DNA from 2 places in the Pseudoalteromonas sp. JB197 genome. Region 1 is predicted to be linked to the other one. Evidence: predicted binding sites of a transcription regulator. Region 1 holds the regulator's gene; the other holds the start of a gene.
What was found. The regulator sigma-54, encoded in region 1, starts transcription at its own class of promoters, with help from an activator protein. The targets are predictions, from matches to a motif close to GTTGGCACGNNNNTNGNNT.

Region 2: CIK86_RS10840 (BON domain-containing protein) is a predicted target of sigma-54. The motif match lies at 4,374-4,392, and genes of this name have one in related genera.

The regions. Positions count from the first base shown of each region.
Region 1 is NZ_NRGZ01000001.1:166,634-172,441, forward strand. It holds gene rapZ (RNase adapter RapZ) at 1-630, opposite strand, end outside; gene ptsN (PTS IIA-like nitrogen regulatory protein PtsN) at 652-1,104, opposite strand; gene hpf (ribosome hibernation promoting factor) at 1,109-1,396, opposite strand; gene CIK86_RS00765 (RNA polymerase factor sigma-54) at 1,423-2,916, opposite strand; gene lptB (LPS export ABC transporter ATP-binding protein) at 2,986-3,711, opposite strand; gene lptA (lipopolysaccharide transport periplasmic protein LptA) at 3,708-4,253, opposite strand; gene lptC (LPS export ABC transporter periplasmic protein LptC) at 4,243-4,800, opposite strand; gene kdsC (3-deoxy-manno-octulosonate-8-phosphatase KdsC) at 4,797-5,348, opposite strand; gene CIK86_RS00790 (KpsF/GutQ family sugar-phosphate isomerase) at 5,349-5,808, opposite strand, start outside.
Region 2 is NZ_NRGZ01000001.1:2,290,948-2,296,755, reverse strand. It holds gene CIK86_RS10855 (TIGR03899 family protein) at 1-845, opposite strand, end outside; gene CIK86_RS10850 (SRPBCC family protein) at 814-1,374, opposite strand; gene CIK86_RS10845 (YgiQ family radical SAM protein) at 1,676-3,853, shown strand; gene CIK86_RS10840 (BON domain-containing protein) at 3,993-4,313, opposite strand; gene srmB (ATP-dependent RNA helicase SrmB) at 4,569-5,795, opposite strand.

The DNA.
Region 1 (5,808 bases):
AGCTAAATAATCTTTTACTGGTTGATCTAATCCAGTTAAAGGCTTGAGCTCCGGTTCCCAGTGTGGGTTTGGTAAAAAACGCGCATCAAAAACATAATCAGCACCTTTGGGAATACCATGCTTAAAGCCAAACGACTCAAAGGTAATGATAAGCTGTTTGTCTTTTTTACCGAGTATGGTTTCACGCATAGATTCAGCAAGTTGATGCACACTTAAATCGGTTGTATCAATGACATGATCAGCCCGCGTTACGAGTACATCGAGTAATTCTTTTTCCTTTTTTATTGCTAAATCTAGCGGTAGCGAATCAATCGAAAGCGGGTGCAAACGACGTGTTTCTGAATAACGGCGGATTAACGTTTGATCGTCGCTATCTAAATAAAATAACGTTGGTTTAGCAAAGTCGGGCAAGTACTCAAGAATATCGTTAAACTGCTGCTGATCTTTAGGCAGGTTACGCACGTCTATACTAACGGCTATTTTATCGTAGTTATCAGAGACACTGCGCACTAATGAAGGCAGCAAATTTACCGGAATATTATCTACACAATAGTAACCTAAATCTTCTACAACACGTAAAGCAACTGACTTACCAGAACCTGATCGGCCACTTATAATAATTAATTCCATTTACCACCCCTTTATTAGTAACTAGGATTGATCCAAAATAACTTGGTATAACGCTTCATCAGACTTTGCCGCACGCAATTGCTTACAAAACTCTTTATCGTTTAGTTTATCAGCTATTGTGGCTAGTGTTTTCAAGTGCTGCTGGTTATCGCCATCGGGCACTATAAGCGCAACAAAAATATCAACTGGACGATTATCAATTGCATCAAAATTAATAGCGGTTTCGCTTATTAAAATTAAGGCAAGAGGCTCTTGTGCCCCGCTCATACGGCCATGTGGAATTGCTATTCCTCGGCCAATACCGGTACTACCTAACTTTTCTCTTGCCAATAAAGCAGTGAGAATATCTTGCTGAGGTAAATACGGCATTTTTTTATGCGCGAGTTCACTGATGAATTCTAAAATTCTTTTTTTACTATTAAAAAGGACCACAGCTTTGCTGCAGTCCAGGCATATAAGTGAGCTTAATTTCATAGTGTTAGTGTCGAGCAAACTTCTCTTTGTGTTTAATTACTTGACGATCGAGTTTGTCAATCAACGAGTCAATGGCAGCGTACATATCTTGGTGTTCGGTCGATGCAAATAGCTCAGCGCCACTTACAAAAATTGTTGCTTCAGCTTTTTGACTTAATTTTTCTACATCGAGAATAACATGCACATTAGTTATGTGATCTGAGTGTCTTTGCAGCTTTGCAAATTTATTATTTACATAGTCTCTTAATGAGTCTGTAATGTCTACATGACGACCAGTTAAGTTTAGTTGCATCAGCATTTTCCTCTTTGTTGTACGTCTTAAATCAAGCTTTTACGTTGATTCGACGGGGGAATAGCCAGAGATTCGCGATATTTTGCAATTGTCCGTCTAGCTACTTTAATTCCTTGCTCAGCCAATATATCTGCAATCTTGCTATCACTCAATGGTTTGGCTAAGTTTTCTGCAGCTATCAACTTTTTAATCAGGGCACGTATGGCAGTTGATGAACATTCGCCACCATTTTCGGTGCTTACATGGCTTGAAAAAAAGTACTTAAGCTCAAAAATGCCACGTGGAGTGTGCATATATTTTTGCGTAGTGACCCGTGAAATAGTCGACTCGTGCATTTCAACTATTTCGGCAACATCGTTTAATACCATAGGTTTCATGGCTTCTGGGCCATGTTCAAAAAACGCTTGTTGCTGCTTAACAATACAATTAGTTACTTTCAGGAGTGTTTCGTTTCTACTTTCGAGGCTTTTAATAAACCATTTAGCTTCTTGTAAGTGCGAGCGAATAAATTGGCTGTCACCGCTGGATTTTACTGTACGAGACATAGCCGCATATTGGCTGTTAACACGTATTTTTGGCATGCTATCTGGGTTTAGCTCTACCACCCAGCGGCCTTTTATTTTTTTAACAGACACGTCAGGTATAACGTATTCAGACTCTTCTCTGACAATAGTATCCGCAGGCTTAGGGTTAAGCGTATGAATAAGTGTCATTATTTCTTTAAGCTCTTCTTCTTTGAGCTTAGTTTTTTTCATTAACGTACGATAGTCGCGAGCAGCGAGTAAATCGATATGATCAGTTAACACCATTTTTGTTTCGTTAATATAAGGGGTGTCTTTATCAAATTGATTTAATTGAATGCATAAGCATTCTTGCAAGCTGCGAGCTGCAATACCAACAGGATCAAATAATTGAATGCGCTTTAGCACTGCTTCTATTTCATCTAGTTCTACTTCGTGTTCGTCATCACTTTCTTGATTAAAGCTTGCTAAAAGGTCTTCGCAACTGATAGTTAAAATACCAGAGTCATCTACGGCTTCAACAATAGCTATGGCAATAGCTTCGTCTATAGGACTAAAAGGAGTGAGCTGTAATTGCCACATTAAGTACTCATGCAGGGTTTCGGCTGATGCACCTTGATAAATAGATTCATCTTCAGGCATTGGCCCTGATGAAGAGGCAGGCGCTGCGCTCATATATTCATCCCATGATACATCCATGGCCATATCGTCGCTTATGGTGTCTTTGTTTAGTGCTTCACCGCTATCTTGCTCATACTCGCTTGGGGTGTCGTCAGCAGAGGCGCTAACAGTAATGTCATCTGCTTTTTGCTCGTTTTTACCTGCTGATTCTTCCGTGTAATCTTGTTCATCAACTTCAAGTAATGGGTTGCTATCAAGTGCTTCTTGTATTTCTTGCTGGAGATCCAAGGTACTAAGCTGCAATAAGCGAATAGCCTGTTGCAGTTGCGGAGTCATTGTAAGTTGCTGGCCCATGCGCAGCTGTAATGATTGCCTCATTTATCTCTAACAATCCTTATAAATTGATATGATTAATCTTAGCAGATGCTTATAGTAATAACATAAATATTACAGTTTGAACTGCTCGCCTAAATAAACATCACGTACTGTTTTATCGTTTAATACAAATTCAGGAGTACCAGATGCAATTAGCTCCCCATGAGAAACAATGTAGGCTTTTTCACAAACATCAAGGGTTTCCCTTACATTGTGGTCGGTAATTAGCACGCCAATACCACGATTTTTAAGGTGTTCTATAATTTTTTTAATATCGAGTACTGAAATAGGATCCACGCCAGCAAAGGGCTCATCAAGCAATATAAATTTAGGATCTGCAGCTAAAGCACGTGCTATTTCTACGCGGCGACGTTCACCACCAGATAGCGCCATACCTAAGCTGTCGCGAATATGTTGCAGGCTAAATTCGTCCAATAAACTATTTAGGGTTTCTTCCCTGGCTTGTTTATTTAGTTGCTTACGCGTTTCTAAAATAGCCATTAAATTTTGATACACAGTGAGCTTTCTAAAAATAGAAGATTCTTGTGGTAAATAACCAATACCTAAACGAGCACGGCTGTGCATAGGAAGTAAGGTAATATCGTTATCATCAATTAATATTTTACCTTTGTCGCTAGGTACTAAGCCTACAATCATGTAAAAGGTAGTGGTTTTACCTGCGCCATTTGGGCCAAGTAAACCAACAATGCTGCCAGCTTTTACTTCAAGTCCTACATTTTTAACAACTTCACGGCCTTTATAGCTTTTTGCTAATAGCTCTGCTTTTAATGTACTCATGGCTGACCTTTATTGAGTTTTTGTTCTTTTTTTGCGTCTATAGGCACTAAAATAGTGTGTACCCGATCAGTTGAGTTTTCATCTTTTTCAGCACTTATAAGCTGTTGCTCTATATCGTAGGTGATGCTTTTAGCCGTAATTTTTTGCCCAGCTTGAGAAATGTTTGCATCTCCTACTAGGGTTAAAAAACGTTTCGCTACATCGTAACGTACTTCGTTAGCGCTGGCGCTCATGACAGTACCATCTGCTTGCTTTTCTTCAAAATATGCAGGACTGCCCGTGGCAATTAATAGTTGTTTATTATCGCCAAGTTCGTCGCGCTTATGTACTTCTAAACGATCGGCGGTGATACGACGATTACCGTGAATTATCTCGACGTTTTTCTCAAAAATACCAACGTTTTCTTTTAGTTGGCCTTCTTGGCGGTCAGCACTAATAGAAATTTGATTAGCTAATGGGGAAGTACTTTGCTCTGCCGCATTACTATTAAATACAAGTATAAGCGATGGAATAATAAGTATTTTTGCAAGGTTATTGGTCATAATATAGTGTTCGCGTATGGTTAATTAGTTTTATCACCTCGGTTGTTAAATTGGCTTCAAGGCCTTTACCGGTGATCTTTAAATTCGGTCCAGTTATAATAACGGGTTGTTCGCTGTGCATAGTGAGTAGCTTTATATCTACTTGAATATTGTCGGCGGTGATTTTGTCTATCATTGCACCATCAATTAAGTTTTGGGCAGTTACATTACCCTCTAAAATTAATTGTCTTTCATCGTAAAGTGTTGCTTCATCAGCATTTATACGCCACGTTTTTTGTCTATCGTCGTACAATATAAAAGTAGGTTTTTCGAATAAGGTAAATCCTAGCTGCTCGTAAAGCTCCGTTTTAACCGCAGTTACTTTATGGCTAATTTCACCGTTTTCGTCAAAAGCTGTTTGTTTTAGCTCAATGGCGGTGTAATCGGGTTTAGCTATCACTTCTGCGTCGGCTTTAACAACCGCATTTATCTGAGTAAAATAAGGGTACCAAAGCCAAACCATACAGCTGATGAATAAAACGCTTAAGACTATGCGCGCTATATTCATGAACTAGTGCCTTGGCTGGTTAATGGTTTATTGTTTTCAAGCATAAGTAAGTCGGTCAGCTCTCTTACTGCACCAAAACCACCCGGCATTTGCGTAGTGTAATGTGCTAAGCGTTTAATTAGTGGGTGCGCATCGTTTACTGCGACTGCAAAGCCAACTAACTCCATAACAGGCATATCTGGGCCGTCATCACCAATATAAGCAATTTGCTCATCGCTTAAATTAAGCTTGTTTTTAAGCTCTTGGTAGGCAATAAGCTTGTTTTCTTGACCTTGATAAATATGCTGTACGGTTAAGCTGGTCATGCGTTGTTGTACTATTTGCGAGTGCCTGCCGGTAATAACCGCTACTTCAAAGCCGCTGTTAATAAGTGCTTTAATACCAAAGCCATCTTTTGTATTAAATGCTTTTAGCTCTTCACCTTGGTTGCCTAGGTAAATTCGGCCATCAGAAAATACGCCATCAATATCGCATATAAGTAGCTTTACTTTTTTTGCGCGCGCTTTAGCGTCATCACTTAGCGCTTGATAGAGCTCTCCAAATTGCATTTATAATACTCCCGCTTTAAGTAGGTCTTGCATATTGAGTGCACCAATAGGCTGATTATGCTCATTAATAATAATTAAGCCATTAATACGTTTATGTTCCATAATATTAAGCGCTTGCGCAGCAAGCATATCTTGGGTTGCCGTGGTACACGATTTAGTCATTACTGCATCTATTGACGTGGTATGAATATCAACGCGTTGCTCTAAAATACGGCGTAAATCACCATCGGTAAATAACCCAGCGAGTTGCTGATTATCGTCAACTATGGCGGTCATACCTAAGCCTTTAGCTGTCATTTCAATCAGCGCATCTTTAATAGTTTGCGAAGTAGTTATAATAGGCGTATTTACACCGCTGTGCATAACATCTTTTAAGGTGAGCAGTAATCGCTTCCCTAAACTGCCACCGGGATGCGATAGTGCAAAGTCATCGGCAGTAAATCCGCGTGCTTCTAACAGT
Region 2 (5,808 bases), 2.1 Mb from region 1:
GCACTATTAAGTAACTGCTTATACACTTTATTTACCGGGTAGTTAATGAGTTTAGATAGCTCATCACCTGTTTGCGTAAACTTATAATAACTCAATACTAAATCGCTATTTTTTGCTTTTAACGTTACTTTTTGTGATAAAAACGATAACGTAAGTTCTTGCCCAGTTTTTAGTACCGCAGACTCAATCTCTTTTCGATATAGTAAATTTAAATCCATTAAAGTTAATATATCAGGAAAGCTAATCCCTGTTTTTCCTAGATTTAAAGATACTTTATTGCCCTTACGTAACAAATCAAATAGTGATGGTTTTTTATAAAACCCCAGTAAAATAAAGTGGCTATCGTCTTTTTCATTATAACCAGAGAGGGATACACACTTTTGTAGAGAGTCAGCTTCGCGCTGGGTCATATGCTTAAGTGTTTGCAAACTTTTTATTGAGAAAGTCCCCGGGTTAAGCGTTTCACCGGTGAGTATTTTTGCCCAAAGTGACTGCATAGATTGATTTGAGGTATCACCACATAGTGCTACAAAGTGTTCTACCCAATCGGCATCGGGTTGTTTACTACTGGCTACGTCAGGACAAAAATCCATTGCCATAGCTAAAATTGTTTCTATATTTTGCTGTTGTTTAATGAGCAGTAAGTCTTGTCTTTTTTGTGCTCTAGCTAAAACGGTATTGTCGCTATTAATGCGATATAGCGGTTTAACCTTGCCTTGGGGGCCATAACTTTGCTCATTATTATGGGATGCCTCATTATTGCCTACTTTAATAATAGGATAACCCAGTAACGACTCTATGGTATTAGCGAGATTAACTCTTGCTTGTGCGGTTTTGACTGCCATGACTTTCCATTATTGTTTGTGCATCACTTAGCTGCGCTACTGTTTTTAAATTATTGAGCCCCAGTGATACTGCGTTACTTAAAATGTGCTCACTAAGCACAGCCACATACCCAGAAACTAAAGGTAGCGTGGCTTGCCCCGTAATTTGAAAAGTAACCGTGACCGTTTTTGCATTTTGCGTAAATATTACATTAGCGGCAATAATGTGTTCTTGAGCAAATAAAATATTCAACACCATTTTGTTTGCACTTAACGCTGTGGTGGTCATTTCACCTGCGCCCCATTTACTTTGCCATGATTGATGAGCACCAACCCCTGTGCTTGGCTCACCTAAGGAAAATTCTACAGAGGGATCCAGCTTCTTCCAAGGCGACCATTTATGCCACTGCGAAAAGTCAGTGATTAAGGGTTTTACTATGTGCGTATTGGCATTAATATTAATACTCTTTGTTACGTTATAGCTCTGGGGTAGTAATAGGCCAATAACGATAAAAAGTAAGAGTAAAACTAATAAAAGCTGCACTAACATTTTTAATATTTTAATAAAAAAACCTCAGATAAATTAGGTTACAAACTCATAACTTATTATTAATTTAGCATATTAACTCGGGTGTGCTTAACTTTCGAGGTTAATTTTATAGCAACTATTTTTTAATTGAGCTAGATATTTAGCCACAACCTATAAAAAGTAATAGTTAATTTAGGTGTATAAGTATTAAAAAATAACGAAACTTCACTTTAAAACCGCGCGGCACAGCAAAGTAGTGCTCTATCAAGGTAGGTTGGTATAGGGTATAATTTGCGCCTTTTGTTATTAAACGGTCAACTTTATGAGCACACTTAAAGCTAAGCGCGCCTTATTCTCATACCCAAAGTATTGGGCAGAGTGTTATGGCACAGCACCATTTTTACCTACTACACGCGAAGAAATGGATGCACTTGGCTGGGATAGCTGCGATATAATTATTATTAGTGGCGATGCTTATGTAGATCATCCTAGTTTTGGGATGGCAGTAATTGGCCGAGTACTTGAGGCGCAAGGTTTTAGAGTGGGTATTATTGCCCAGCCAGAATGGGACTCTAAAGAAGCGTTTATGGCGCTGGGTAAACCCAATTTATTTTTTGGTGTAACCGCTGGCAACATGGACTCGATGATTAACCGTTATACTGCTGAAAAACGCATGCGCCATGATGATGCCTACACGCCAGACAACATTGGTGGTAAACGCCCTGATCGTGCGGTAATCATTTACTCACAACGTTGCCGCGAAGCGTATAAAGATGTACCACTTATTTTAGGTGGTATTGAAGCAAGTTTACGCCGTGTTGCTCATTACGATTATTGGCAAGAAAAAGTGCGTCGTAGTGTTTTGTTTGACGCTAAAGCCGATATTTTAATATATGGTAATGCGGAGCGCCCACTGGTTGAGGTTGCTCATCGTATTGCAGCGGGCGAAAGTACCGATACCATTCAAGATGTACGAGGGACTGCGGTTATTCGTAAAGAGCCGTTACCAGGCTGGCGTGGCAGTGACTCTACCGCTATTGATAAAATAGGTAAAATTGATCCAATTCCAAACCCGTATGGCGCAGATGATGTTGGCTGTAGCAAATCAGAATTTAAACAAGCAGGTATAGACTTAAAAGCCGAAGCCGCCAAGGTTATTACTATTCAGCCAGCGCGCCCTAAGCCATGGGAAAAAACCTACGTTAAATTACCTGCGTTTGAGCAAGTAAGTGTGAATAAGCCATTGTATGCACATGCTTCTCGTATTGTGCACCAAGAAACTAACCCAGGTTGTGCTCGTGCTATTTTTCAGCGCCACGGCGATCGTTCTATTTGGGTTAATCCCCCAGCATATCCACTAGAAACACATGAAATGGACGCTGTATTTGGTTTGCCGTATCAACGTATTCCTCATCCTAGCTACGGGGATGCAAAAATACCTGCCTACGACATGATTAAAACGTCAGTTAATATTATGCGAGGCTGTTTTGGTGGTTGCAGTTTCTGTTCGATTACCGAACATGAAGGGCGGATTATTCAAAGCCGTTCGCAAGAATCAATAATTGAAGAAATTGAGCAAATTAGAGATAAAGTACCCGGGTTTACCGGGGTTATTTCTGACTTAGGTGGCCCAACAGCCAACATGTATAAATTGGGTTGTACTAGCAAAAAAGCAGAAAGTACCTGTCGACGTTTATCGTGTGTATACCCTGAAATATGTAAGCATATGGATACCGATCATACGCCAACAATTGAGCTGTATAAAAAAGCCCGTGAAGTTAAAGGCATTAAAAAAATATTAATCGCCTCGGGTGTACGCTACGATTTAGCCGTGCAAGATCCACGTTACGTTAAAGAATTAGTTACTCACCATGTAGGTGGATATTTAAAAATAGCGCCAGAGCATACCGAAGATGGACCATTATCAAAAATGATGAAGCCAGGTATGGGAGCGTACGATCAGTTTAAAGCGTTATTTGATAAGTACTCAAAAGAAGCGGGTAAAAAACAGTATTTAATCCCATACTTTATTTCGGCGCATCCAGGTACTAAAGACGAAGACATGGTAAACATGGCTTTGTGGCTTAAGTCGAACGACTTTAAACTTGATCAGGTACAAAATTTTTACCCATCTCCAATGGCAAATGCGACCACTATTTATCATACCGAGATGAACTCACTGCGTAATATTAAAAATAATACCGAAGTAGTACCTGTGCCGAAAGGTGCGCGCCAGCGTCGTTTACATAAAGCAATTTTACGCTATCACGATCCTGCGGGCTGGCCAATGATCCGCGAAGCACTGCGCAAAATGGGTAAAGCTAACCTAATAGGTAAAGCGCCAAATTGCTTAGTGCCAGAAGAAGGGCGCGACGAAAGAGCTGCAAAAGGAAGTAGTCGAGGTGGGCGCCCAGCATTAACGCGCCATACTGGTTTTAGCCAATTTCATAAGGCCAATACAAAACCAAAGGTAGCGAGTAATCGCCAAAGAGCTAAATAGAGCTCATAGTTTAAAAAGTAGTTACCCTGTTTGGCTTATTACTAAGCTTGGGCTTGATTACTGAATATATGAGTACTGAAAAAAATGCCGCTTATTTTGCAATAAGCGGCATTTTTTATGTAAGTTATTTAAGTAAAACTTAAATAATATCAATTTTGTTACGAATGATTTTTACGCCATCCATATTTTCTAAAAACTTTTGTGCCAACGCACGCTCAAAACCTGTTTGCGCTTTACCGTATAAATCTACTTCGCCATTTTTAACTTGTACGCGAATATCGCTTAGCGCTAAATTAGGGTTGGTACGCAAAGTGTGGGTAATCGATTGCTGTAAGTTAGGTTGGGTTGCTAGGCTGCTAACGACAACCATATTTGTTGTAGCACTCACTTTTGTAGCGCATGCTAATAAAAACAAACAACAAAATGATACTAAAGCGATAGTTAATTTTAAACGGCTCATAATCATATCCTTACATTGCAATTAATCGGGTAGCCAAATTAGGCGGAGTTACCATAGTAGTTACAATTATCGTTCCATATTTAATGTACTGAAAATAAAGGCTATTTTATTAAGTGGGAATTCAGGTGGGCAATAGTTACATAAAACTAAGTAGAGATTACATAGCCCTAAACCATGCAGTTATGGGGGGAGCAGGCATTAAAAAGCCGACATTTTTGTCGGCTAACATAATACTACTTACAGTATGCGCTTAAGTTACTTTTTCTTTTTTACCTTAGCTTTTTTCTTCGCTTTCATTTTAACCGGATCTTTACGCTTTTTAGCCGGCGGCTTAGCTTCTTTATGCTTTGGCTCTAATCCTTTAATAACACGGCGTTTAAGTTTTTGCTCAATATAGCGCTCTATTTTATAAAGAATGCCAATATCGTGCGCTTCAACCAGTGAAATAGCGATGCCTTTTTTACCAGCGCGGCCCGTACGGCCAATACGGTGTACGTATATATCGGCTGTGCGTGGTAGGTCAAAGTTTATTACATGGCTAATATCAGCCACGTCGATACCGCGCGCCGCTACATCGGTAGCAACTAATATACGGGTTTTGCCGCTATGGAAGTTTTCCATCGCTTTCATGCGTTTGTCTTGCGGCATTTCGCCGCGTAACCAGGCTGCTTTAACGTCGTTAGTTGTTAGTTCACCAATTAGCGTTTCAAGACGCTCACGGGTTTTAACAAACACTATGGCTTTAGTTACGTCTGGGCCATTAAGGGTATTAACTAACAGCTCAAGTTTATGATGATAGTCGTCGGCTAAATGTACCCACTGGTGAATTTTAGCCTTTTCTTTGCGTGACGATTCGGCTTCAAGCAATGCTGGATCGTTTAGCGTTGTTTCAGCAAACCTTTCAACACTGTCGCCTTCAAGGGTTGCTGAGAATAAAAAGCACTGACGACGATTTTTAGCTTCGTCACAAATACGGCTCATTTCTTTTTTAAAGCCCATGTCTAGCATGCGGTCGGCTTCATCAATAATAAGCATTTCTACGTGTTCAGCATGAAAGTTTTCGGTTTCTAAATATTCCATTAAACGCCCTGGGGTGGCGATTAAAATGTCATTATTTTTTTCAAAAATCTCTTTATGCGTACCATAGTTAATACCGCCTGTTACTACCCCAATTTTAAGGTTAGTACGTTTAGCAAGTAGTTCGCATTGTTCATGAATTTGATAAGCTAGCTCACGAGTTGGCGTCATTACTAATACGCGCGCAAAACCAGGATCACGACGCGGAAAATCCAATAAATATTGAATAGCCGGAATTAAAAAGGCGGCTGTTTTACCTGTACCTGTAGGCGCAGATGCTAAAATGTCACGCCCCTGAAGTGCTTCAGGAATAGCTTGTTGTTGAATGCTGGTTGGCGTTTCGTAACCCATTTTATTAATGGCGTCGAGTAGCTTGTTATCAAGATCAAATTCAGAAAATTGCATAGAGTGTCAAAAA